Regions from separate parts of the Aliiglaciecola aliphaticivorans genome, predicted to be linked through region 2. Evidence: predicted binding sites of a transcription regulator. Region 2 holds the regulator's gene; the other holds the start of a gene.

Region 1 (11,733 bases), on a different contig from region 2:
TGTATTCCATCAGCGAGTCCAACTTCAGCATTAAAGCCCTAGGTTAATTGTTAGCAACGAGTTTGTAAAACCTTAGATGAGTTTTCTTCATTGTCATAAATATGACTTATATTTGTCACAAAGGTTTCGTTTTTCTGTCAACTAGCCTTCACACTCAATGGTTATTTTTATTCTCAATGAGTACACATAGAAAGAGTACCTAGAGATGAATGCATTTGGCAGAGCTGATACACACATATTCCGCTGGATTTTCGGTGTAACCGCGGGTCGCGATTGCCGAATCATTAAATACATATCCAAAAGCGGTGATGGACACGTTTATTTGCTGTTAGGTGTACTTCTGTGTGCATTTGATCCCGAAGATGGGGCAATTTTCCTGTATACATCTTTACTAGCGTACGCCCTAGAGTTACCCATCTACGTGATTTTGAAAAAACTTTTTAAGCGCCAACGGCCTTGCGACTTAATCTATAATTTTCGATCTCACATTACGCCATCTGATAAATTTAGTTTACCCTCAGGTCATACTGCAGCGGCCTTCTTAATGGCTTCACTATTGGCACACTTCTACCCTAGCGTAGCAGTTTTAGTATACATCTGGGCAAGTTTAATTGGACTATCCAGAGTAATGCTCGGTGTCCATTATCCAAGTGACATTGTTGCCGGTGCTTTTTTAGGTATCATTATTTCAATGTTGAGTCTTTCTATCCTTGTTTAAGTAGTATTAATGAAAATATTGTATGGCGTGCAAGGCACGGGCAATGGCCACATTGCTCGAGCACGAATCATGGCTAAAGCATTTGCAAAACGCGATGACATTGAAGTTGACTTTATATTTAGCGGTCGCGATCCCTCTCGCTATTTCGACATGGAAGTATTTGGAAATTACCGCACTGTGAAGGGGTTAACCTTTATTACCGAAAATGGCCAAGTGGACCGCTGGAAAACCTTAAAACAAGCCGAAGTAAAGCAATTCATAAGAGACGTAAAACAGTTAAATGTGGCAAAGTACCATGTTCTTCTCAATGACTTCGAACCAGTAACGGCTTGGGCTGCCAAAATGAATGACTTATCCTCCATTGCGATTAGTCATCAGGCCGCGTTTAAACACAAAGTCCCCAAACAAGGTGAAACCTGGCTCGATAGATTGCTGATGCGTACATTCGCTCCCTGCGATATTAATTTAGGGGTGCATTGGTACCACTTTGGTTTTCCTATCATGCCGCCTTTTATTGAAGAGCCTTACAGCAAAGCCACTTCAGGTGAACATATATTGGTCTATTTGCCATTTGAAAATATAGCGGCTATCAAATCACTGTTGGAAAAATTCCCCAACGAAAAATTTCTTTGTTACCACCCCGACATAGAAGCCCCTTTCGCCAATGACAATAGCCTGTGGCGCCCACTATCAAAACAAACCTTCCAACAGGCTTTATTTGAATGTGCCGGAGTCATCGCCAATGGCGGATTTGAATTATCTAGCGAATGCTTGCAACTGGGTAAGAAAATCTTAGTCAAGCCACTTAAAAATCAATACGAACAAACTTCAAATCGCATCACCTTAGAACGCATGAATCGCTGCGAAAGCATGGACAGCCTAGATCCCCAAATCGTATCCAAATGGCTAAGCAAAGACTCGCCCGAACCAATTAGCTACCCCAACTCGCCAGACATACTCATTGACTGGTTAATGGAAGGAGACTATCTGGATACAAAAACCCTATGCGAGCAGCTCTGGAAAAACACCCACTTTCCAGATTCAGTACGCTCGGCACTCGCAAACCAGACTTAAGCTATTTAGCCCGAAACGCCTACCTCCCCTGTTTTACGGTGGGCTCTATTTCCTTTTTGGGTGGGTGTCTCAATTACAACGTCGATGGGTGTCTCAAGGTGACGGCTATGGCTGTCCTATTAGGCACTCTTTTTCAGGTGGGTGTCTTAAAATAGCTGTCCCATGGATGTCCCAAATATGGCATAGGCAATTTCGATGGGTGTCTCAATTACAAAGTCGCTCTCTACGACTAAAAATTAAGTGCCTGTCTACGTAATTTTATTCATGACTGTCCAGATAACACCTACCATCCGGAAAACAAAGTGGGTGGGTGTCCTAACAACTTTGGGTAGGGCTCAAAATAGGCAATTTCGATGGATGTCTCAATTACAACGTCGATGGGTGTCTCAGTTACACGGGCTCTATTTCCTTTTTGGATGGGTGTCTTGATAACTTTTAGGTGGGTGTCTCAATTACAAAGTCGATGGGTGTCTCAAACAAGGTCTTACTAAAAACCTCTACAATTAGTAATTTATTGTATGTCTTATCCCAAATCAGGTAGTAGCAATGCTTGTTTTTTTTGCTTTTGATGGGATGATATAGACTTTCGTAACGGTTGGGTGATTACAGTGTTCAAAAATCTGCGTTGTGCCATGCGCGCACTTTCCTTATTGGCGGTCATTTTTATCATTTCCAGTTGTGGAGTAAAGGGTGATCTAATTCATCCAACAGAGCAAAACTCACCAGCCACAGACCAAAACATAGATGACTCAGAGGAGCAATCGTAGTTGGATTACTTTCAGTATCAAGATTCTACCCTTTACGCCGAAGATGTGCCCGTCCAGCAGATAGCTGAACAATTCGGGACACCTTGTTATGTATATTCCAGAGCAACAATAGAGCGTCATTGGCATGCGTTTGACCAAGCAGCTGGCAAGCATGCACACTTAATTTGTTATGCGGTAAAAGCGAATTCAAATTTAGCGGTGCTATCGGTAATGGCCAAATTAGGCTCTGGTTTCGATATTGTTTCAGGCGGTGAATTATCTCGCGTTATTGAAGCCGGTGGCGACCCAACTAAAGTAGTGTTTTCAGGGGTCGGTAAAACCGAACAAGAAATTGAATTTGCACTGTCTAAAAACATTTTGTGTTTTAATGTAGAGTCTGAGCCTGAGTTAGAGCGAATCAACAAAGTAGCCTCCAAACTGAATGTAGTTGCGCCAATTTCAATTCGCGTGAACCCGGATGTTGATGCCAAAACTCACCCGTATATTTCAACAGGACTCAAAGCCAACAAGTTTGGAATACCAAGAGAAAACGCTGTAGCCACCTATAAACTCGCGGCAAGTTACCAACATCTGGAAGTGAAAGGCATGGATTGTCATATTGGCTCTCAGCTCACAGACATTGATCCCTTTGTAGACGCCCTAGATAGAATGTTGTCGCTGATTGACGAGCTGGCTGAATTGGGTATTACCATCAGTCATCTCGATGTAGGCGGTGGGTTAGGAGTTGCATACAAAGATGAGACCCCACCCCATCCGGATGCCTATGTTGAAGCGCTAATGACGCGCATGGAGAAACGACCTGAGTTGAAATTAATATTTGAACCTGGTCGAGCGATAATGGCAAACGCGGGGATTCTCATTACGAAAGTAGAATTCATTAAGCAAGGTGAAGAGAAGAATTTCGCGATTGTTGATGCCGCCATGAATGATTTGATTCGTCCAGCCCTTTACTCTGCTTGGCAAAATATCATTCCTGCAGAGCTCAGCTCTGGAAAGCCAAAAGCAACCTATGACATTGTGGGTCCCATTTGTGAAACAGGGGATTTCATTGGCAAAGACCGTGAACTAGAAATCGTTCCAAATGACTTATTGGTGGTACGTAGTGCTGGTGCTTACGGTTTTGTGATGGCATCAAATTACAACAGTCGCTGTCGCCCAGCTGAAATAATCGTTGATAAAAACAGCTTACACTTAGCTCGAGAACGGGAAATGTTATCTGACCTTTGGAAAGGGGAACACGTTCTTTAATCGCCGACTCATGTGAATGAGCTAAGGTGATTTTCATTGTTTTTTAGTGTGTGTCGGAAATTGACTGCAAAATAGCTATTTTGGTCGCCGCATATGTAGGTTAATATAACTGTAATAAAACTTTTAGTAGTAGCTTTTAGAATTAATAATGCAAATTCAATTTTCTAAAATGCATGGGCTGGGCAACGACTTTGTCGTTATAGATAATGTCACGCAAAATGTGTTTTTTTCAAAAGACAAAATTCAGCAATTGGCTGATAGAAATTTTGGGATCGGATTTGACCAGCTGTTGTTGGTCGAACCTCCGTACGATCCTGAACAAGACTTTCATTATCGAATTTTCAATGCCGATGGTTCAGAAGTATCGCAGTGTGGAAATGGCGCAAGGTGCTTTGCAAAGTTTGTAAAAATAAAAGGGTTAACTAACCGTAACAAGGTTGTTGTCAGTACTAAGTCTGGCAAGATAGTGCTGTATCTTGAAAAAGACGGTCAAGTTACTGTAAATATGGGGCGGCCTATTTTCGAGCCTGCAAAAATCCCATTGAAAGCCAATAAAGAAGAAAGAATTTATTTGATTCGAGCACAAGATAAAACCTTTATGGTTGGCTCTGTGTCTATGGGCAATCCCCATTGCGTGCTTGAAGTTGATGATGTGCAAACGGCTGATGTAGAAACTATTGGTCCATTACTTGAAGCCCACGATAGATTTCCTGAAAATGTAAATGTTGGATTCATGCAAATCATTAATGAAAACCATATAAAATTGCGTGTACACGAACGCGGAGCGGGTGAAACATTAGCCTGTGGTACTGGCGCGTGTGCAGCAGTGGCAATTGGTCAGATTCAAGGTAAACTAAGCAAAGATGTACGCGTTGATCTACCTGGTGGCACATTGAAAATACGTTGGCAAGGCAAAGACAATGTATTGAAAATGACTGGCCCTGCAGAACATATTTTTGATGGAACCCTAATAATATGAGTGATACAGCACAACAACAAGTAGATAGGGCTATGCTGACTAATTATGAAAAAGTCGCAGAGGTAGTTAGCGAAAAAGACGTTAAAAACTATTTATTGGAAAATCCTGACTTTTTTGTAAAAAATCCGCAAGTGGCTGAAAAGCTAGTGATTTCCCACCAGCAAAAAGGCAGTATATCCCTTGTTGAGTTGCAATCAGAGCAATTGCGTAAGAAAAATCGCGAACTATCCCACAAACTCAATCAACTCATTTCAATCGCTAAGCAAAACGAACAAATTTATCGTATTTATGCAGATCTTAATCTTCAGTTATTAGGCTGCCGTTTTTTCAGCGAAGTCCAAGACGTACTTGAAGATGTAATGCGCCAAAAACTGCTCTTATCTGCAGTCACCTTGAAATCGTTTAGCGGTGCCCATGCGTTACCGGAAATTCAACGTAAATTGTTTATCGAAAAACGCTTCAAACAAGACTGTTTTTTCTTTGGTCGCTTAAGCCAACATGAAACACAATTACTGTTCAAAGATGGAAATGTTGAATCTGTTGCACTTATGTTGCTAGGAGAAAAAGGCGAATTGGGTATATTGGCCATCGGTAGCAAAGATCCTAGTCATTTCAATCCAGATATGGATACCTTACTGATCACGCAATTGCAACAATTCTTAAATGTACTATTGCCAAACTTGGCTGGGTATTAGCGATGGATGCTCCAGCCTTAGAGCACTGGCTGGAAAAATTTTTTTCGTTTTTAAAGTACGAAAGAAACCTTTCTGCAAAAACACTAGATAATTACCATCGCCAACTCACGGCGGTTACTGAACAGCTCAATATTACAAGCTGGTCTGAATTAACTACCCAGCACATAAGGTCGATTTTGAGCCAAGCTAGACGCAAAAATCTGGCCCCCCGATCTATTGCATTACGACTTTCAGCTATGCGTACTTTTTGCCAGTTTTTAGTGGCCGAAAATATTCTTAAAACCAATCCTGCAAAAGCAGTGCAAACGCCTAAACTTGGACGACCGCTACCAAAACACCTTAATGTTGATCAGGTAGGTCAATTATTAGATATAGATCCTGAATCCGTGCTCGCTATCCGAGACCGTGCGATGATGGAATTAACATACGGCTGTGGTTTACGTTTAGCAGAGCTGTCTGGCTTAAATATGCAAGACATCGTCACTAAAGGGCAAATAAGAGTACTAGGTAAGGGCCGAAAAGAACGGATCATTCCGGTGGGTAAGACAGCCACTACATGGATAAATAAATGGCTTAGAGTTCGAAGTCAAATGACGCCTCCGGCAGATGAACAAGCTCTGTTTGTGAGCATGCATAAACGCAGAATAAGCCATCGCCAAATCGCCAAGCGAATGGAATTATGGGCTCATAAACAACATGTAGATCAAAAAGTAAATCCACATAAATTGCGACATTCTTATGCCACGCATATGCTAGAATCTAGTGGTGATTTGCGCGCCGTACAAGAACTGTTGGGCCATGCAAATCTGTCGACCACCCAAGTCTATACCCATTTAGATTTCCAGCATTTGGCCAAGGTGTACGACAATACGCATCCTAGATCTCGCAAAAAATAAATAGACGTGAGATCCTAAACGATAACCAACAAGAAACAGTGAAAGGTAAAATAGTAGGTATTGCCGAATGAAATTTTATCGGAATTTTTCTCCAATAAAAGCCATTAGTTTTGATTTAGATGATACGTTGTACGACAACTATCCTTTTATTATGGAAGCGGAAAAAAAGCTGCTTAGTTATTTGACGTCTAGCTACCCGAAGACAGCTCAATTTTCCTTTCAAGATTGGCAACAGTTCAAACAAGAACACTTGCAAAATCAACCCCAGCTAGCATCTGATATGGGAGCTTTGCGTAAACATACCCTGCAAACAGGCCTACAAAAAGCCGGATACCAGGAACAACACCTTAGCTCGGCAGTAGACGATTGTTTTGAGTTCTTTTATCACCACAGAAGCAACTTCCAAGTAAATCAGGAAATACATGCTTTGCTTGCACAATTGGCGAACAAACTACCGCTAGTTGCCATTACTAACGGCAACGTTAACCTGCAACAAATTGGGTTAAGTGAGTATTTCAGTCATTGTTTTAAAGCCAATTTAGAACGCCCTATGAAACCCCATGGCGCTATGTTTGCATTGGCAAGTTCCACACTAAAAGTGACCCCTAAAGAAGTACTGCATGTGGGTGATAATTTAGAAAAAGATGTTATGGGCGCGATAAATGCGGGTATGCAGAGTGGCTGGTATGCCTACAACCGTAAAATGCACCTTCCTGGAGAAAAAACCACCGTACTGCCCCACGTTCAATTAGACGATCTAACCGAATTAAGTTTATTAATCGAAGATTAAATTTATAAAGATTTAATCTTCGTAAATATTTTGATTCATCGTTTCGCAAGGGTTAGGGCAACAAGGTACGCCAACAATTTTAGCAGGCACTCCCGCCACGGTTACATGCTCGGGAACGTTTTTGAGAACCACACTTCCCGCCCCCACTTTAGCCCCCGCTCCAATTTCAATATTGCCTAAAATTTTAGCACCGGCACCGACCATTACCCCTTGACGCACTTTCGGATGACGATCTCCAGACTCGTTTCCTGTTCCCCCTAAGGTCACAGACTGTAAGATTGAAACGTGATCTTCCACTACCGCGGTTTCGCCAATTACGATGCCCGTAGCATGGTCAAACATCACACCTTTGCCAATAACGGCTGCCGGATGAATATCAACACCAAACACTTCAGAATTTCGACTTTGCACAAACAAGGCAAGTTGTTTGCGATTTTGTGCCCATAAATAGTGCGATAACCGATATCCTTGAATTGCCTGGAACCCCTTGAAATACAACAAAACTGTGAGGATTTTATCCACTGCGGGGTCGCGGGTTAACACCGCTTCAATATCTTCGATAGCTGATTCAACGATTTCAGGTTTTAACAAATAGGCCTGATCAAGCACTTCACGAATCGCTAGGGCGGGCATCACCTCATCTTGAATTTTATTCGAAAGTATAAAGCTCAGGGAAGTTTCGAAGTTGTGATGAGCAAGAATACAAGCATGCACATAACTGGCTAAGAGAGGCTCACTTTCCACTAGTTCTTCAGCTTCTGCTTTCAATCTTTTCCAGAAATTGTCAATTGGCATTTAGTTCTCCTCACCTGAGTTAACCCATCGCCACAGGTTAGTCGTTATATGCTTGATTAAATAATAAGAACGGATGTGCGGGCATAAACGTTCATTTACAAGATCATTTCTCATAAAGCTGGCTAAAAATCACAAAACCAGCCCTTTGGTTGTATAAAAACACAGTATAGCTGATATACTTCGATTATTAATCAATAAATCAAAAAATAAGCTTGTTATGGATGTATCTCGACTTTTAGACCAACTTAACGACAAACAACGTGAAGTAGTGGCAGCCCCTTCTTCTGATATGTTGGTCCTTGCCGGTGCCGGAAGTGGCAAAACTCGAGTGCTTGTGCACCGTATCGCTTGGTTAATGGAAGTTGAACAACTGGCGCCTTTTAGCATTCTTGCTGTGACCTTTACCAATAAAGCGGCCAAAGAAATGCGAGGTCGAGTTGAACGTCTGATGGGCTCAGGGTTGCACACCATGTGGATTGGCACATTCCACGGTCTTGCCCATCGATTGCTTAGAACCCATTTCAAAGAAGCTCGTTTACCAGAAAACTTCCAAATACTAGATTCCGATGACCAATATCGTTTAGTCCGTCGTGTGATTAAGTCTCTGAATTTAGATGAAAAAAATTGGCAACCAAAATCTATTCAGTGGTACATAAACGGTAATAAAGACGAAGGATTACGTCCAGAGCACATAGATACTCAAGGTGATCCCACCAAACAAACCATGAAAGATATTTATCAAACTTATCAGCAAACTTGTGATCGCTCAGGTTTAGTAGACTTCGCCGAATTGCTGTTACGCGCCCACGAATTGTGGCTAAATAACCCAGATGTACTCAAACATTATCAAACTCGCTTCCGCACAATCTTGGTGGATGAATTTCAAGATACCAACAATATTCAGTACGCATGGTTACGCCTATTAAGTAGTGCAGATAACAATATGATGATTGTGGGAGATGACGATCAATCAATATACGGATGGCGTGGCGCGAATGTAGAAAATATTCAGCACTTTTTACGAGACTTCCCCTCGGCAAAGACCATAAGACTTGAACAGAATTACCGCTCTACTGGCAATATTCTTAAAGCCGCCAATGCAGTTATCGACAATAACCAAGGACGTTTGGGCAAAGATTTGTGGACTGACGGTGCCGAAGGCGAAGCTATCTCCATGTATGCAGGTTTCAATGAGCTTGACGAAGCGCGATTTATTGTGGCTCGCATTAAAGAGTGGAGCGACAAAGGTGATGCATTAGCTGATTGCGCCATTTTGTACCGTAACAACGCCCAATCTCGGGTTTTGGAAGAAGCACTGTTACAAGAATCCGTGGCCTATCGAATTTATGGTGGTTTACGTTTCTTCGAAAGACAAGAGATCAAAGATGCATTGGCGTATTTGCGATTGATTAATCAACCCATAGATGATGCCGCCTATGAACGAGTAGTGAACACCCCCACTCGAGGAATTGGTGATAAAACCCTAAGTTTAGTGCGAGAAACTGCAAGAAACGAAGAATTATCTATGTGGCAAGCAACAAACGATATGCTTCGTGAGAAACGCTTTTCCGGCAGAGCGGCAACAGCCTTGCAACGTTTCGTGGAACTAATATTGAAGTTGCAAGTTGAGGTGCAAGAGTTGGAATTAGACCAACAAGCAGATCACGTGATCAAAAACTCAGGTTTATTTGCCATGTATCAAGCTGAAAAAGGCGAGAAAGCCCAGGCTCGCATTGAAAACCTCGAGGAACTTGTGACGGCTTGTAAACAATTCGAAGCTCCTGAAGAAGCGGAAAATATGACGCCTCTGTCGGCCTTCCTAGCTCATGCGTCGTTAGAAGCCGGGGAATCACAAGCTGACGCTCACCAAGATGCGGTACAAATGATGACTATACACTCCGCTAAAGGGTTGGAGTTTCCCTTAGTATTTATGGCTGGAGTTGAAGAAGGCATGTTCCCAAGTCAAATGAGTCATGAAGAGCCTGGTCGCTTGGAAGAGGAACGCAGATTGTGTTACGTGGGTATGACCCGTGCAATGCAAAAACTATACATGACTTACGCTGAATCGAGGCGATTATACGGTCAAGACAAATACCATACGCCATCCCGCTTTATCAAAGAAATCCCTAGTGAATGCATTGAAGAAGTGCGTCTGCGCACAACGGTGAGTCGACCTGTCCAAAACCGTTTTCAACCGGCCACATCCCATATGGCATTCGAATCCACAGGTTTCCAATTGGGACAACGGGTAAAACACAGTAAATTTCAAGAAGGGACTGTATTAAATTACGAAGGAAGTGGCGAACATGCGCGTGTTGAAGTGAATTTTGACAACATAGGCACAAAGTGGCTAATGTTGGCTTATGCCAAATTAGAAAAAATTTAAAACTAGCTGAATGGCCAATGAGATTTAAAGTCCTATTAATAGAAGATAATGAGTCGAGCGTGCGCGTACTTAAGCGCGTCATTGGTAAAGCAAACTTAGATGTTGTGTTAGCTAACACCTTGGCTCAAGCCAAAGTCATTTTCGAAACCACCTCTCCAGAATTATACCTATGTGCGGTTGTTGGTTATTGTCTTCCCGACGCCCCCCATGGACAGGCAATAAACTATACCATTAGTGCATTCATCCCTACCATCGTCATCACCAGCGAAGTTGAAGAGGATATACGTGAGAATATATTAGCAAAATCGGTTGTTGACTATATTCCAAAACAAAATGCACAAATGTTCGAATACCTAAGCCGATTATTAATCAGATTAGAAAAAAACAAACAAATTGGCGTATTGGTGGTGGATAAATCTAGGCACAATCGTGGAATTCAATCGTCCTTATTAGCACGCCACAATTTCATCACCTATGACACCTCAAGCGCCAAACAAGCCCTCGACCTTCTAATGAGACACCCACTTATAAAATTAATGTTAGTTGAAGAAGAGTTGGCAGATTCGTCGGGATTGGAATTAGTCTCTGAAGCGAGAAAACGTTACGACAAAGACCAATTGAGCATTATTGGTTTATCGACTAATACAAGTTCATCCTTATTTGCTCAGTTTATCAAAAGTGGAGCTAATGACTTTCTGCGCAAACCCTATTGTCATGAAGAGTTTTTTTGCCGCATAGTTCAAAACGTAGAACATATAGAGCAAATAGAGGCCATTCGGCGAGCTGCCAATTCGGATTATTTAACCGGACTACCTAACCGACGTCATTTTTTCAACAAAGTGAGCCATAGCTTACAACGTGAACAGGCACCTATGTCATTGGCATTAATAGACTTAGATAATTTTAAGTTAATCAACGATTCCTTTGGCCATGACTATGGAGATGTGGTTTTGAAAGAGGTGTCGAAGATGATTGTTCGACATTTTTCACCTTTTCATTATTCACGTTTCGGTGGTGAAGAGTTTTGTATTTTTATGGCAGAAGTTGATCATGGGCAAGCAATAAAGCTGCTAGATGCATTTAGAGATGCGGTGAGTAAAAAGATCATCAAAAGCAAAGGGATAAGTCACTCCTGTACCCTCAGCATTGGGGTTACCAGTCGTGCCAATAAAAAGATAGAATCAATGCTAACGATAGCAGATGAACACCTGTATAGCGCTAAAGCCCAAGGACGGAATAGAGTGATTGGTGATACAGCGACAAAATTAAAATAAAAGTTAGACACCCAATGACTTTAACGACTTTCGATAGGCTCGATAAGAATCGAAACTAAAAATTACTAGAGCTAACCAAACAAACCCAAAAGTCACCATACGAGCTTCATG
Region 2 (11,733 bases):
TTGCTAACCCAGTGAATGCAGGCATAACCGCACCAAATACCATGATTAGGCCGTGCACTGTAGTCATTTGATTGAAGAAGTTCGGATCAACTATCTGCAAACCCGGCTGAAATAATTCAGCACGTATTACCATGGCCATCGCGCCGCCAGTTAAAAACATGATGAACGCGAACCACAGATAAAGGGTTCCGATATCTTTATGGTTTGTCGTAAATAACCAACGCTTTATGCCACTAGGAGCATGATGGTGATGGTCGTCATGATCGAGTTCGGTTGTCGCTGTGCTCATAACTGCTCCCCTTATTGACCTGTCATTACGGCGTTAATATCTTTGGCTTGGACCATGTCGCCGGTATCGTTACCCCAAGCATTACGTTCATAAGTAATAACTGCAGCCAGTTCACTCATGGTTAATTGTTTTCCAAAGGCTTGCATGGCAGTCCCCGTTTTACCGTTTACAACGATATCGATGTGAGCCGCCATATCATTGAGAACCATGTCACTGCCGACCAAAGCGGGAAATACGCCGGGTAAACCTTGCCCATTTGGTTGGTGACAAGCAGCACATGCACGCATGTAAACCTGTTCACCATTGCTCATCAATTCTTCCATGCTCATATTCATGGCGAGCAATCGTTGCTCTTCTTCTTTTGCTTTGCGCTGCACTTCTTCTTGAGCGTTTATCCATTGTTCATATTCGGCAGGTTCTTTGGCGATAACAACAATGGGCATAAAGCCGTGATCTTTTCCACATAGCTCGGCACATTGACCGCGATACACACCTGGTTCAATGACGTTTGCCCAAGCTTCATTAATAAATCCAGGGTTTGCATCTTTTTTAACCGCAAAGTCAGGAACCCACCATGAATGAATGACGTCATCGGAGGTCACAAGAAAACGGACTTTTTTACCCGTTGGAATAACTAAAGGACGATCAACTTCCAGGAGGTAGTTGTGGCCTTTTTCAAATTTGTTATTGATCTGTTCTTGTTGAGTGGCCATCACGGAGTAATATTCAACATCGTTCTCCATGTATTTATAATGCCACTTCCATTGGGAACCCGTCACCAGAACAGTGACGTCTGAATTTTCAGGATCTTCCATTGCGATCAATGTTTTAGCTGCTGGAAATGCCATTACCACGAGAATAATGAAAGGGATTATTGTCCATGCAATTTCCACTTTGACACTTTCATGAAAATTAGCAGGTTGTGCGCCTCTGGATTTACGATGGAAAATCATACTCCAAAACATCACACCGAATACCAACACTGCAATTACGACACAAATGAAAAACATCAGCATATGCAAGTCATAAACTTGACCACTAATTTCTGTCGCGCCTTTGCGTAAATTTAATTGATACTGATCAGCAGTCGAAGTCGATTCTGCGGACACTGTAAATGCAATTAGACTGGTCAGTATTACCAATATGCTGGACCATATCTTTTTCACTCAACACCTCCTGATGATGTAAGCCTTTTCCAAAGGAGCAAAGCAGAGTAATAAACCGCAAAAGACTCTAACATGGTAAATGACTTGAAAGCTTAATGTTACACAACTGTAAAAACTAGTATAAGAATTACTCAACTAAAGTCTGACGTCTAGTGTTTTTTGTTAAAATTTTAATCAACCGGTTGATTTTCAATCAAAATAGAGGGAAAAGTTATCTTTTATATCAATTTGAAATAGATACACTGAATATGGAATTTGAACTGGTAATTTTTGTCTTTAAAACGAAAAATTCCTAACTGAAGCGGTTCCCAAGCTCCATGATATGAAATAAGTAAACGAAATTTTGTTGAGAAAAGTGAATTTATTGAAGGGGAGAAAATAGATAATTAACAATTTAAATTTTTTAAATAACCAAATACAAGTCATTAAAAAGGTGACTAGATAAGTCACCTTTTTGGAATTATTCAACTTTAGACAATTTGGTTTACATCCAATCAGCGTTACGAATAACCCCCACGGCAATACCTTCAATGTTGAAAGGTTGAGAGGCTAAATCCACTTTAATAGGATTAAAATCATCATTTTCAGCATGTAGGATGACTTCCCTTCCACGCTTTTCAAGACGCTTAACCGTAACGTCTTCATCTACTCTCGCCACAACAACCTGACCATTATGAACATCTGTAGTGCGATGAACAGCTAGCAAATCGCCATCCAAGATACCGATATCTTTCATACTCATGCCGCTAACTCGCAGCAAAAAGTCTGCGCTAGGTTTAAATAAGTCCGGATCAACTTTGTAGTGACACTCAACATGCTCTTCGGCCAAAATAGGTTCGCCCGCAGCCACACGCCCAATTAAAGGTAAACCGGCTTCTTCCAATTCATCTTCCAAAGGAACATTCAGTTTAATTCCTCTTGAGGTACCGGGAAGAATCTCAATGACACCTTTGCGGGCCAGTGCCTTAAGATGCTCTTCAGCCGCATTAGCCGATTTAAATCCCAATTGACGCGCAATTTCAGCACGCGTAGGCGGCATTCCCGTTGCTAGCATGGTTGTTTTTATTAATTCAAGAATTTCGCTTTGTCGTGGTGTTAGTGGACGCATAAACAGCCTGTTTTTCTATACAGTTTAACTGTTAGTATATACAGTTGCGAAGATAACACAAATTTTGTTTTTCATTTATTGCTGAATTATCAAAAACCTATTCAGCTAATTAGGGTGACTTTACATGCCGTAACAATATAAAATGGTTGTTCAACTTAATAGACGTTAGTCTGCGCATTTTAGTATGCAAACATGAATAGAGTTGTACTCTTCATGCTATGCTTTTAACGATTTCGAAACCTCAAGGTGTTAAATATGGATTGGCTGCATAATTTGCTGCTTTCGATTTTTGCTTTTCCCGTGAAATGGCTAGTTAAAGTCAATAGTATTCCCACTGACATTGAAACTGAGTTAGGAATAGATAAAAGCAAACCTATTGTATATTTGCTTAGAACCCACTCGATTACCGATCAACTTGCCCTAAAAATGTCTACCAAGAAGGTTGATTTGCCCAACCCGACCAAGAAAATCGTTATTGGCGGAGAAGAACACAGTGCCAGCGTTTTCCTAGAACAACCTCAATCCGTCATAGGTAGAACCATTAAAGGGACTAAAATTGCGGCAGATTTAACCCATCTATTTCAGCTCCACAAAGACAATACAGATCTAGATTTGCAAATCGTCCCAGTCACGGTTTTTTGGGGACGTGCTCCTGGCAGAAAATCTAACGGTTTAGCCGATCTCCTTGCAGACAAAGCATCGCCAAGTTGGTTACGAAAGTTTTTTATAGTGCTGTTTTTAGGCCGTGATAATTTTGTTTCTTATAGTAAAGCCGTATCTTCAAGGGATATGACCAAACTCCCTGGCACTGAAGCTGAAATCGCACACAAATTAATTCGCTTGGCAGGCACGCATTTTCACCGAAAAAGACAGGCATTTAACGGTCCAATGCTGTTAGAAAAGCAAGAATTATATAATTCAATTCTTGGTTCAGTGACGGTCATCAATGCCATCAATGAAGAGTCTAGACAAAAGAAAATACCTTTGTCCAAAGCCAAGGCCAATGCAAAATCTTACATCAACGAAATTGCCGCGGACTACCGTGAAGGGTTGATCCGTTTCGGCGATCGGGTGCTAACGCGGATCTGGAATAAAATATACGATGGAATCGAAGTAGGTCACGCGGATAAAGTCAGAAAGCTCGCTCAAAATGGTCATGAAATCATATACGTTCCCTGCCATCGCAGCCATATGGACTACTTACTGTTAACTTACGCAATTTATCACCAAGGCTTGGTTACTCCGCATATCGCTGCTGGAATTAATTTAAACTTTTGGCCTGTTGGCGGCATTTTCCGGCGCGGTGGCGCATTTTTCCTACGCCGCAGTTTTGCTGGTAACAAACTCTATATAAGCGTATTTCGTGAATACTTAGAACTGTTATTTAACAAAGGCTATTCCGTTAAATATTATGCTGAAGGCGGACGAAGCCGCACGGGACGACTGTTACCTCCGAAAACCGGAATGTTAGCAATGACCTTGCAGGCCATGATTAAAGGGGTAAATCGCCCAGTGAGCATAGTGCCTGTGTATATAGGTTATGAACACGTAATGGAAGTGGGCAGTTACCTTAGTGAGTTAAAAGGCAATACTAAGAAGAAAGAATCGATATTTGGTTTATTTTCTGTCGTCAGAAAGCTGAAAAACTATGGCCACGGATTTCTCAATTTTGGCGAACCTATCCAGCTTAATAATTTCCTCGATGAGCAGGTACCCGATTGGCGTGACGCACAAAACAGTGAAGTTGATAAAAAACCAAGTTGGCTCACTCCCACAGTAAATATCCTTGCCAACCAAGTCATGGTGCGAATTAATCAGACAGCGGCGATAAGTGGTATGTCATTGTGTGCATTGTGTTTACTTTCTGCTAAGAAAAACGCCATGGGGCAATTGGAATTAGAGCAGGCTGTTGATGATTATATTCATTTACTAAAATTATCGCCGTACAGTGAACTGGTGAGCCTGCCGGATAAGAATGGCCATGAAATTGTAGAACAAACCCTAAAACTGGGGAAAATGAATGTCTCGGAAGATAGCTTTGGCAAGATTATCTCTCTAGAACAACGTAATGCCGTAATGCTAACTTATTATCGCAATAATATTTTGCACTTGTTCGCCATCCCTGGGTTAATTGCCGCCATCGTGTTTGCCCACAATGGGTTAGGTAAAACCAAACTGCTTGATCTTATTATGCGCCTTTATCCGATGTTGCAGCGAGAGTGGTTTTTGTATATGTCGCCTGAACAAGCAAAAGAATATGTGGAAGGGCTAATTGATAGCATGTTAGAAATGGGCATGATTGTCACAATAGGGCGTAAATTAGCCCCCGCCGAGCCGACAGCGAATTCATTTTATTCATTATGGTTACTCAATCGTTGTATTCAAGAAACCTTGCAACGTTATGCCCTAGTATTGTCTTTGTTAGCAAAAGAAAAGAAAATGAGTCGCAGCGCTTTAGAACGGCAAAGTGCCAAGTTTGCAGAACGCTTAGCCGCTTTGCACGGTATCAGTTCGCCGGAGTTTTTCGATAAAAATGTATTGGCAAGCTTCGTGAATGCACTACGGGAAAATCAGCTTCTCGCGGACAGTGAAGATGGTCAATTGCAACATTCAGAAACAAGCGAGACCTTGCGCCAAGATATCATTGCATTAATCGCACCTGAAATTGCACAGCGTTTGGAAAAGCTCTACGCACTGCAAAACTAATCGCATAAGCAAAAATAAAAAGGCCTGAGTCCGATACAATATCGAAATCAGGCCTTGGTTACCCCTTAGCAATGAGCCCAACTAAATGGGGTCACTTCATTAAGGAGCCATTTGCATTTTTTGGCAACTATTTAGCTAAATCAGATAAAAAGAATTGATAAGCTGGATTGCTTGTTTGTTCGTCATATTGATAGCCAAGTTTATCTAGATGCTGATCGAAGTCGACTCTCCCTTGATCAGGTAAATCAAACCCAGCAAGCACTAAACCTTCGGCAGCACCATGATTCCGATAATGGAATAGCGTGATATTCCATGACTCACCAAGAGTATTTAAGAACTTCATCAAAGCTCCGGGGTATTCCGGAAACTCAAAGGAAAAGATGCGCTCATTGAGTAACGTAGGTGGACGTCCACCCACCATGTAACGCACATGCAGCTTAGCCATTTCATTTTCAGACAAATCAAAACACTGATAGCCGCTATCGGTGAGTAACTTCTCTAATTGATGATATTCTTCTCGTCCAAAGCGTAATTTTATACCAACAAAAATATGGGCTTCACCATCATTGGCATAGCGATAATTGAATTCAGTAATGGTTCTGCCACCTAGCAATTCGCAAAAGCGTTTAAATTCACCTTTCTGTTCAGGGATTTTAACGGCAAAAACCGCTTCTTTTTGCTCTCCTAGCTCACAGCGTTCAGATACGTATCGCAGGGTATGAAAATTGATATTCGCACCACATAAGATGCCACCAATTTTTTTGCCCGATAGAGTATGCTCACTAAGGTACTTTCGAATCCCGGCCACAGATAAAGCACCAGCAGGTTCCGCAATCACTCGAGTATCATCAAAAATGTCTTTGATAGCAGCGCAAATTTCATCGGTATTGACGGTAATAACATCATCAACATATTGCTGACATAAGCGAAACGGCTCGGTTCCAATCGTCTTCACTGCCACACCGTCAGCAAATATGCCCACCGACGCAAGTGGCACAGGCTCACCTGCTTGCAATGCAGCCTGTAAGCAGGCAGATTCATCAGATTCTACCGCAATGATTTTCAAATCCGGTCGTAACTGCTTAAGATAAACGCTGATACCAGCAGCCAAACCACCCCCACCAACAGCGATGAATAAGATATCTAAGTCAGGCAACTGCTCAAGCAGCTCTCTACCAATAGTGCCTTGGCCAACAATGACGTCTTCATCGTCAAAAGGGGCAACCATAGTGTAGCCATTAACTTCGGATAGACGCAGCGCTTCTGCTTTCGCCTCATCAAAGCTAGTGCCATGTAGCACAACGTGGGCATACTCACCACCAAAGCGCCTTACCGCATCCACTTTAATATCTGGGGTAGTTTCTGGCATCACTATTGTAGCTTGGATCTTTTTAATCTTAGCGGAATAAGCAACACCTTGGGCATGATTGCCTGCTGATGCGGCAACCACACCTGCCTGCAATTGCTGCTCAGATAAACATGCCAATTTATTATAGGCACCGCGCAGCTTGAAGGATTTCACCGGTTGCAGATCTTCGCGCTTTAAATAAATATCATTACCTAAAGCACTAGATAAACTGGTTAACCGATTGAGCTCGCTATTTACTGCCACATCATAAACCGGTGACAGTAAAATACGTTTCAAATACTCATTAGCAGATAAACTCATTTAGTCTTCCAATTTCGAAGCATCACGTACTCCGCCTTTATCGGCACTTGTGGCTAATAACGCATATGCTTTTAACGCCAGGGAAACCTTACGCTGACGCGTTGCTGGCTTCCAAGGTCTAGGACTATTATTCATGGCATCGCGGCGAGTTTGTAACTCAGCATCACTGATATCAATTCCAATTTTGCGACCGGGAATATCAATCAAAATGGTGTCGCCTTCTTCCACTAAGCCTATGCCACCGCCACTCGCAGCTTCTGGCGCACAGTGACCAATGGATAAACCAGAAGTACCACCTGAAAATCTTCCGTCAGTGATCAAGGCACACTCTTTACCTAAACCTTTGGCTTTTAGATAAGTGGTTGGGTACAGCATTTCTTGCATGCCCGGTCCGCCTTTAGGACCTTCGTAACGAATAATCACCACATCACCGGCAACAATCTGATCACCCAAAATAGCGGCGACAGCTTCATCTTGGCTTTCAAAAATACGCGCCCGCCCCGTAAATTTGTGGATAGACTCATCTACACCCGCAGTTTTTACAATACAACCATCTTCAGCAATGTTACCAAATAAGACAGCTAAGCCACCCTCTTCGCTAAATGCATTATCGATACTGCGTATACAACCATCGGTACGGTCAGTATCTGCTGTGGGCCAGCGACAATCTTGGCTGAAGGCTTTAGTCGTGCGGATCCCTGCAGGGCCGGCTTTATAAAATTCGATAGCTTTTTCGTTAGCTGGGTTGGTTATATCCCAATCCGCAATGACTTCGCCTATTGACTTACCCAACACATGAGGACAGTCGGCATGCAATAAACCCGCACGATTTATTTCCGCCAAAATGCCTAATACACCACCGGCACGGTGCACATCTTCCATGTGGTATTTAGGTGTAGAGGGCGCAACTTTACATAGATGCGGAACTTTACGAGATAAACGATCAATATCATCGAGGGTAAATGGAATCTCTCCTTCTACCGCTGCGGCTAATAAATGCAAAATGGTATTGGTTGAGCCGCCCATGGCGATATCCAGGCTCATGGCGTTCTCGAAAGCTTTAAAATTCGCGATATTGCGAGGTAAAACAGAAACGTCATCTTCTTTATAGTAACGACGGCAAAGCTCAACAATTTGTTTACCAGCTTGTTTGAACAATCCTTCACGATCCGCATGAGTTGCCAACATAGAACCATTACCAGGTAGCGATAAACCTAGAGCCTCAGTTAAGCAATTCATGGAGTTAGCGGTGAACATACCAGAACAAGAACCACATGTAGGACAAGCTGAACGTTCTACTTCTTGACTGTCGTCATCAGTCACGTTGTCATCAACGCCAGCCACCATAGCATCAACCAAATCAAGTTTGATGATTTGATCTGAAAGCTTGGTTTTACCCGCTTCCATGGGACCACCGGAAACAAAAATAACGGGAATATTCAAGCGCATCGACGCCATCAACATTCCCGGCGTGATTTTGTCACAATTAGAGATACACACAATGGCGTCTGCACAGTGGGCGTTCACCATATACTCCACTGAATCGGCAATGATTTCTCGTGAAGGCAAACTGTACAACATTCCGCTATGACCCATAGCAATACCATCATCAACCGCAATAGTATTGAACTCTTTAGCCACACCACCCGCTTCTTCGATACTGCGGGCAACCAATTGGCCCATATCTTTTAAATGTACGTGCCCAGGAACAAATTGAGTAAAAGAGTTAGACACTGCGATAATGGGCTTATGAAAATCGCCATCTTTCATGCCAGTGGCACGCCACAAAGCTCTGGCACCTGCCATATTGCGGCCTTGTGTGGTAGTGGATGAACGTAACTTTGGCATGGTAAAACCCTCTAAATTGAAATCATGTTTACGAAATTAATATGTTTTTGTTTCAGCCTTTAAAAACAAAAACCCCCGCGTTTTACTGCGAGGGTTTGGCAAATCTATAAATACACCTACCCTCGCTAGAGTTTCCCCCGCGCGTCAATAATCACAATCAACATTTGCTCGATAGTTGTATTAAATTTGGTATTCATATTAATAAGATCGTCACTGTTGTATAGAAATATCATGTAACCCCCCGCAGAATCAAGTTTTCAAAGGGCATATATTATTCTTTATACGCCATTTAATTTAATTAACTGGGATTAGAAAAGGGTGAATAGGCTGAGTAATTAGGAACGAGCATCAAAACTAGACCTAAGTTTCTGGCAAAAACATAAAATACTTTCTATTTTTAGCATACAAGTTAAACGCACTGCATAGGGAAGTGTTGATGTCGTTAGCCGTCGTATATTCGCGGGCATCTGTGGGCATAGATGCGCCATTAATCAGTATTGAAGTGCACTTAGCCAACGGCTTACCTGCATTTAATCTAGTAGGATTAGCTGATGCCGCTGTGCGCGAGTCCAAAGAACGGGTTAGAAGCGCCTTGCTCAACTCAGGGTTCGAGTTTCCAGCTAAACGCATTACCATCAATTTAGCGCCAGCCGATTTGCCTAAAGACGGAGGTCGCTTTGATGTACCAATCGCCATCGGTATTATTGCCGCCAGCGGATTAATTGAGATTGAGCAGTTGGAAAAATTTGAGTTTGCCGGAGAGCTAGCATTAACCGGCAGCATTCGCCCCATCTCTGGTGCTTTGCCGTTTAATTATGCTTGTAACAGTGCTAAACGCACAGCCATTTTACCGAAAGAAAACGCCTCTGAAGCCTGCTTAATAGAAGGTAGCAAAGTATTTGCTTTCAATACCTTGTCGCAACTGTATTTACACCTCTGTGGTCAGCAAAAGCAACCCTTAGAGCAACAAAAAAGCAGCATACGCCCTCAGCAATACGAATTTGATATGGCTGACATCAAAGGCCAACAGCTGGCAAAACGCGGATTAGAAATTGCCGCCGCGGGAAATCATAACATTCTATTTGTTGGGCCGCCTGGCACGGGCAAAACCATGTTAGCCCAGCGTTTGCTAACAATCTTACCGCAAATGTCTCAACAACAAGCCTTAGAAACCGCCACTGTATATTCCATTAGTGGCCACGAAGTAGATCCAACCACCTGGCTGCTGCGCAAATTTCGGCAGCCTCATCATACATCATCAGCCATTGCCCTAGTTGGAGGAGGTAGTAACCCTAAGCCCGGTGAGATAAGCCTTGCCCATAATGGTGTGTTATTTTTAGATGAATTGCCGGAATACGAGCGACGAGTATTAGACGTGCTACGGCAACCCATTGAGTCAGGGGTGGTGTCTATTTCGCGAGCATCCAAACAGGTAAAGTACCCCGCTTCGTTCCAACTTGTGGCGGCAATGAATCCAAGTCCAACGGGTAGCTTACGAGATGGTCGCAGTACTTCAGAACAAGTTTTAAAATACATTAATCGCATTTCCGGGCCGTTTTTAGATCGTATCGATTTACAAGTCGATGTGCCTAAGTTAAGCAATGATGAAATGTATGCTCATGTTCAATACACCTCTGAAACCAGTTCGCAAGTTAAGTCAAGAGTGCTTCAAGCTCGAGAGCGACAAATGCAACGAGCTGGAAAATGCAATGCCCAATTAAGCGCCAATGAAATGGAAACGCACTGTCCACTTGCCCCCGCAGATCGCCAGTTTTTGCAATCTGCGGTGGAACAGCTAGGTTTGTCTATGCGTGCTTTTCATCGTGTAATTAAAGTTGCTCGCACCATTGCTGACTTGTCATTAGAGCCACAGATTACACGAGTTCATTTAGCAGAAGCCCTTGGCTATAGGGCTCTAGATAATATCATCAACGAACTGCGTTATTGAAACTCTGGCTGATTAAAGAACTCTTCAATTAAGGTTTCAGATTGCCGTGACTTTAAACAGCACAAACCAAGTTGATAGGGTTCAATATTGTTGATTCTTATTCGATTTACTCGTCTGCTTGCCATGGAATTATCGAGCACCACCTGGGGTACGATTCCCAAACCACAACCTAAGCCAACCATACTAACAATTGCCTCATTTCCGCCTACCGTGCCATATACTTTGGGTCGTATGCCCATTTCAGAGAACCAATGATGAACGATCCGTTTTGAAGGTCCACCTTCTGGCAGTACTACTTTGTGATCACGCCAATCCACCTGTTCGAGGGTAGTAATTTGTGAATCTTTGGGTGATATCAGTAACAAGGGAATGGTATCTATCTGTTGAAACTTGATATCTTTGGGCATATCGGGGGCAAAAATCGCAATGGCCACATCCACTTCTTTATTTGCCACTTTGGAAACCGATAACCAGGGATCCCCTGTGGTTAATTGCACTTCAACTTGTGGGTGCTTATCTCTAAAAACAGTCAAAATAGTTGGCAAATGACTTTGGCTGGCCGTGACTGAACAATATAACTTAATTTCCCCAGTTAACATGGGATTGAGCATATCAAGGTCGGCCTTCAAGCTATTCCAGTTTGATAATACATCTTGACTAAATGCCAGCATTTTTTCCCCTGCAAGGGTCATTTTCACCTTACGATTGTCGCGTATGAATAGCTCTGCCCCACATTCTTCTTCCAAGCGTTGGATAGCCCTGCTCAAGGTTGATGGGCTAACAAAAAGCGCGTTTGCGGTTTTGCCAAAATGTAGGCTTTGGGCAAGATGTTGGAACAACTGTAGAGAGCGAAAATCCATAACGTTTCATTTTTTGCAATACTGTATTGCGAATATATCATTTTATTCAACAGAGAGTAAGCAGTAGACTCTATCCATCACAAGTCGTCACTGACTCGATAGAAAAATTAAACAGTAATTTCTGTTCACTCATTGAAAG

What was found. Region 2 encodes LexA, which represses DNA repair genes until DNA is damaged. Its sites were predicted from a motif close to TACTGTATNNNNATACAGTA; they were not measured.
Region 1: uvrD (DNA helicase II) is a predicted target of LexA. The motif match lies at 8,110-8,129, and genes of this name have one in related genera.

The regions. Positions count from the first base shown of each region.
Region 1 is NZ_BAAGTF010000007.1:29,621-41,353, reverse strand. It holds gene rraA (ribonuclease E activity regulator RraA) at 1-10, opposite strand, end outside; gene ACYVIL_RS04485 (phosphatase PAP2 family protein) at 206-718, shown strand; gene ACYVIL_RS04480 (MJ1255/VC2487 family glycosyltransferase) at 728-1,792, shown strand; gene ACYVIL_RS04475 (LptM family lipoprotein) at 2,401-2,559, shown strand; gene lysA (diaminopimelate decarboxylase) at 2,560-3,807, shown strand; gene dapF (diaminopimelate epimerase) at 3,956-4,786, shown strand; gene ACYVIL_RS04460 (DUF484 family protein) at 4,783-5,481, shown strand; gene xerC (tyrosine recombinase XerC) at 5,484-6,377, shown strand; gene ACYVIL_RS04450 (HAD-IA family hydrolase) at 6,445-7,167, shown strand; gene cysE (serine O-acetyltransferase) at 7,180-7,962, opposite strand; gene uvrD (DNA helicase II) at 8,180-10,348, shown strand; gene ACYVIL_RS04435 (GGDEF domain-containing response regulator) at 10,366-11,622, shown strand; gene rarD (EamA family transporter RarD) at 11,626-11,733, opposite strand, start outside.
Region 2 is NZ_BAAGTF010000018.1:65,173-76,905, forward strand. It holds gene ctaD (cytochrome c oxidase subunit I) at 1-289, opposite strand, end outside; gene coxB (cytochrome c oxidase subunit II) at 301-1,455, opposite strand; gene lexA (transcriptional repressor LexA) at 1,940-2,563, opposite strand; gene plsB (glycerol-3-phosphate 1-O-acyltransferase PlsB) at 2,819-5,269, shown strand; gene ilvA (threonine ammonia-lyase, biosynthetic) at 5,397-6,938, opposite strand; gene ilvD (dihydroxy-acid dehydratase) at 6,939-8,786, opposite strand; gene ACYVIL_RS09850 (YifB family Mg chelatase-like AAA ATPase) at 9,223-10,734, shown strand; gene ilvY (HTH-type transcriptional activator IlvY) at 10,728-11,594, opposite strand.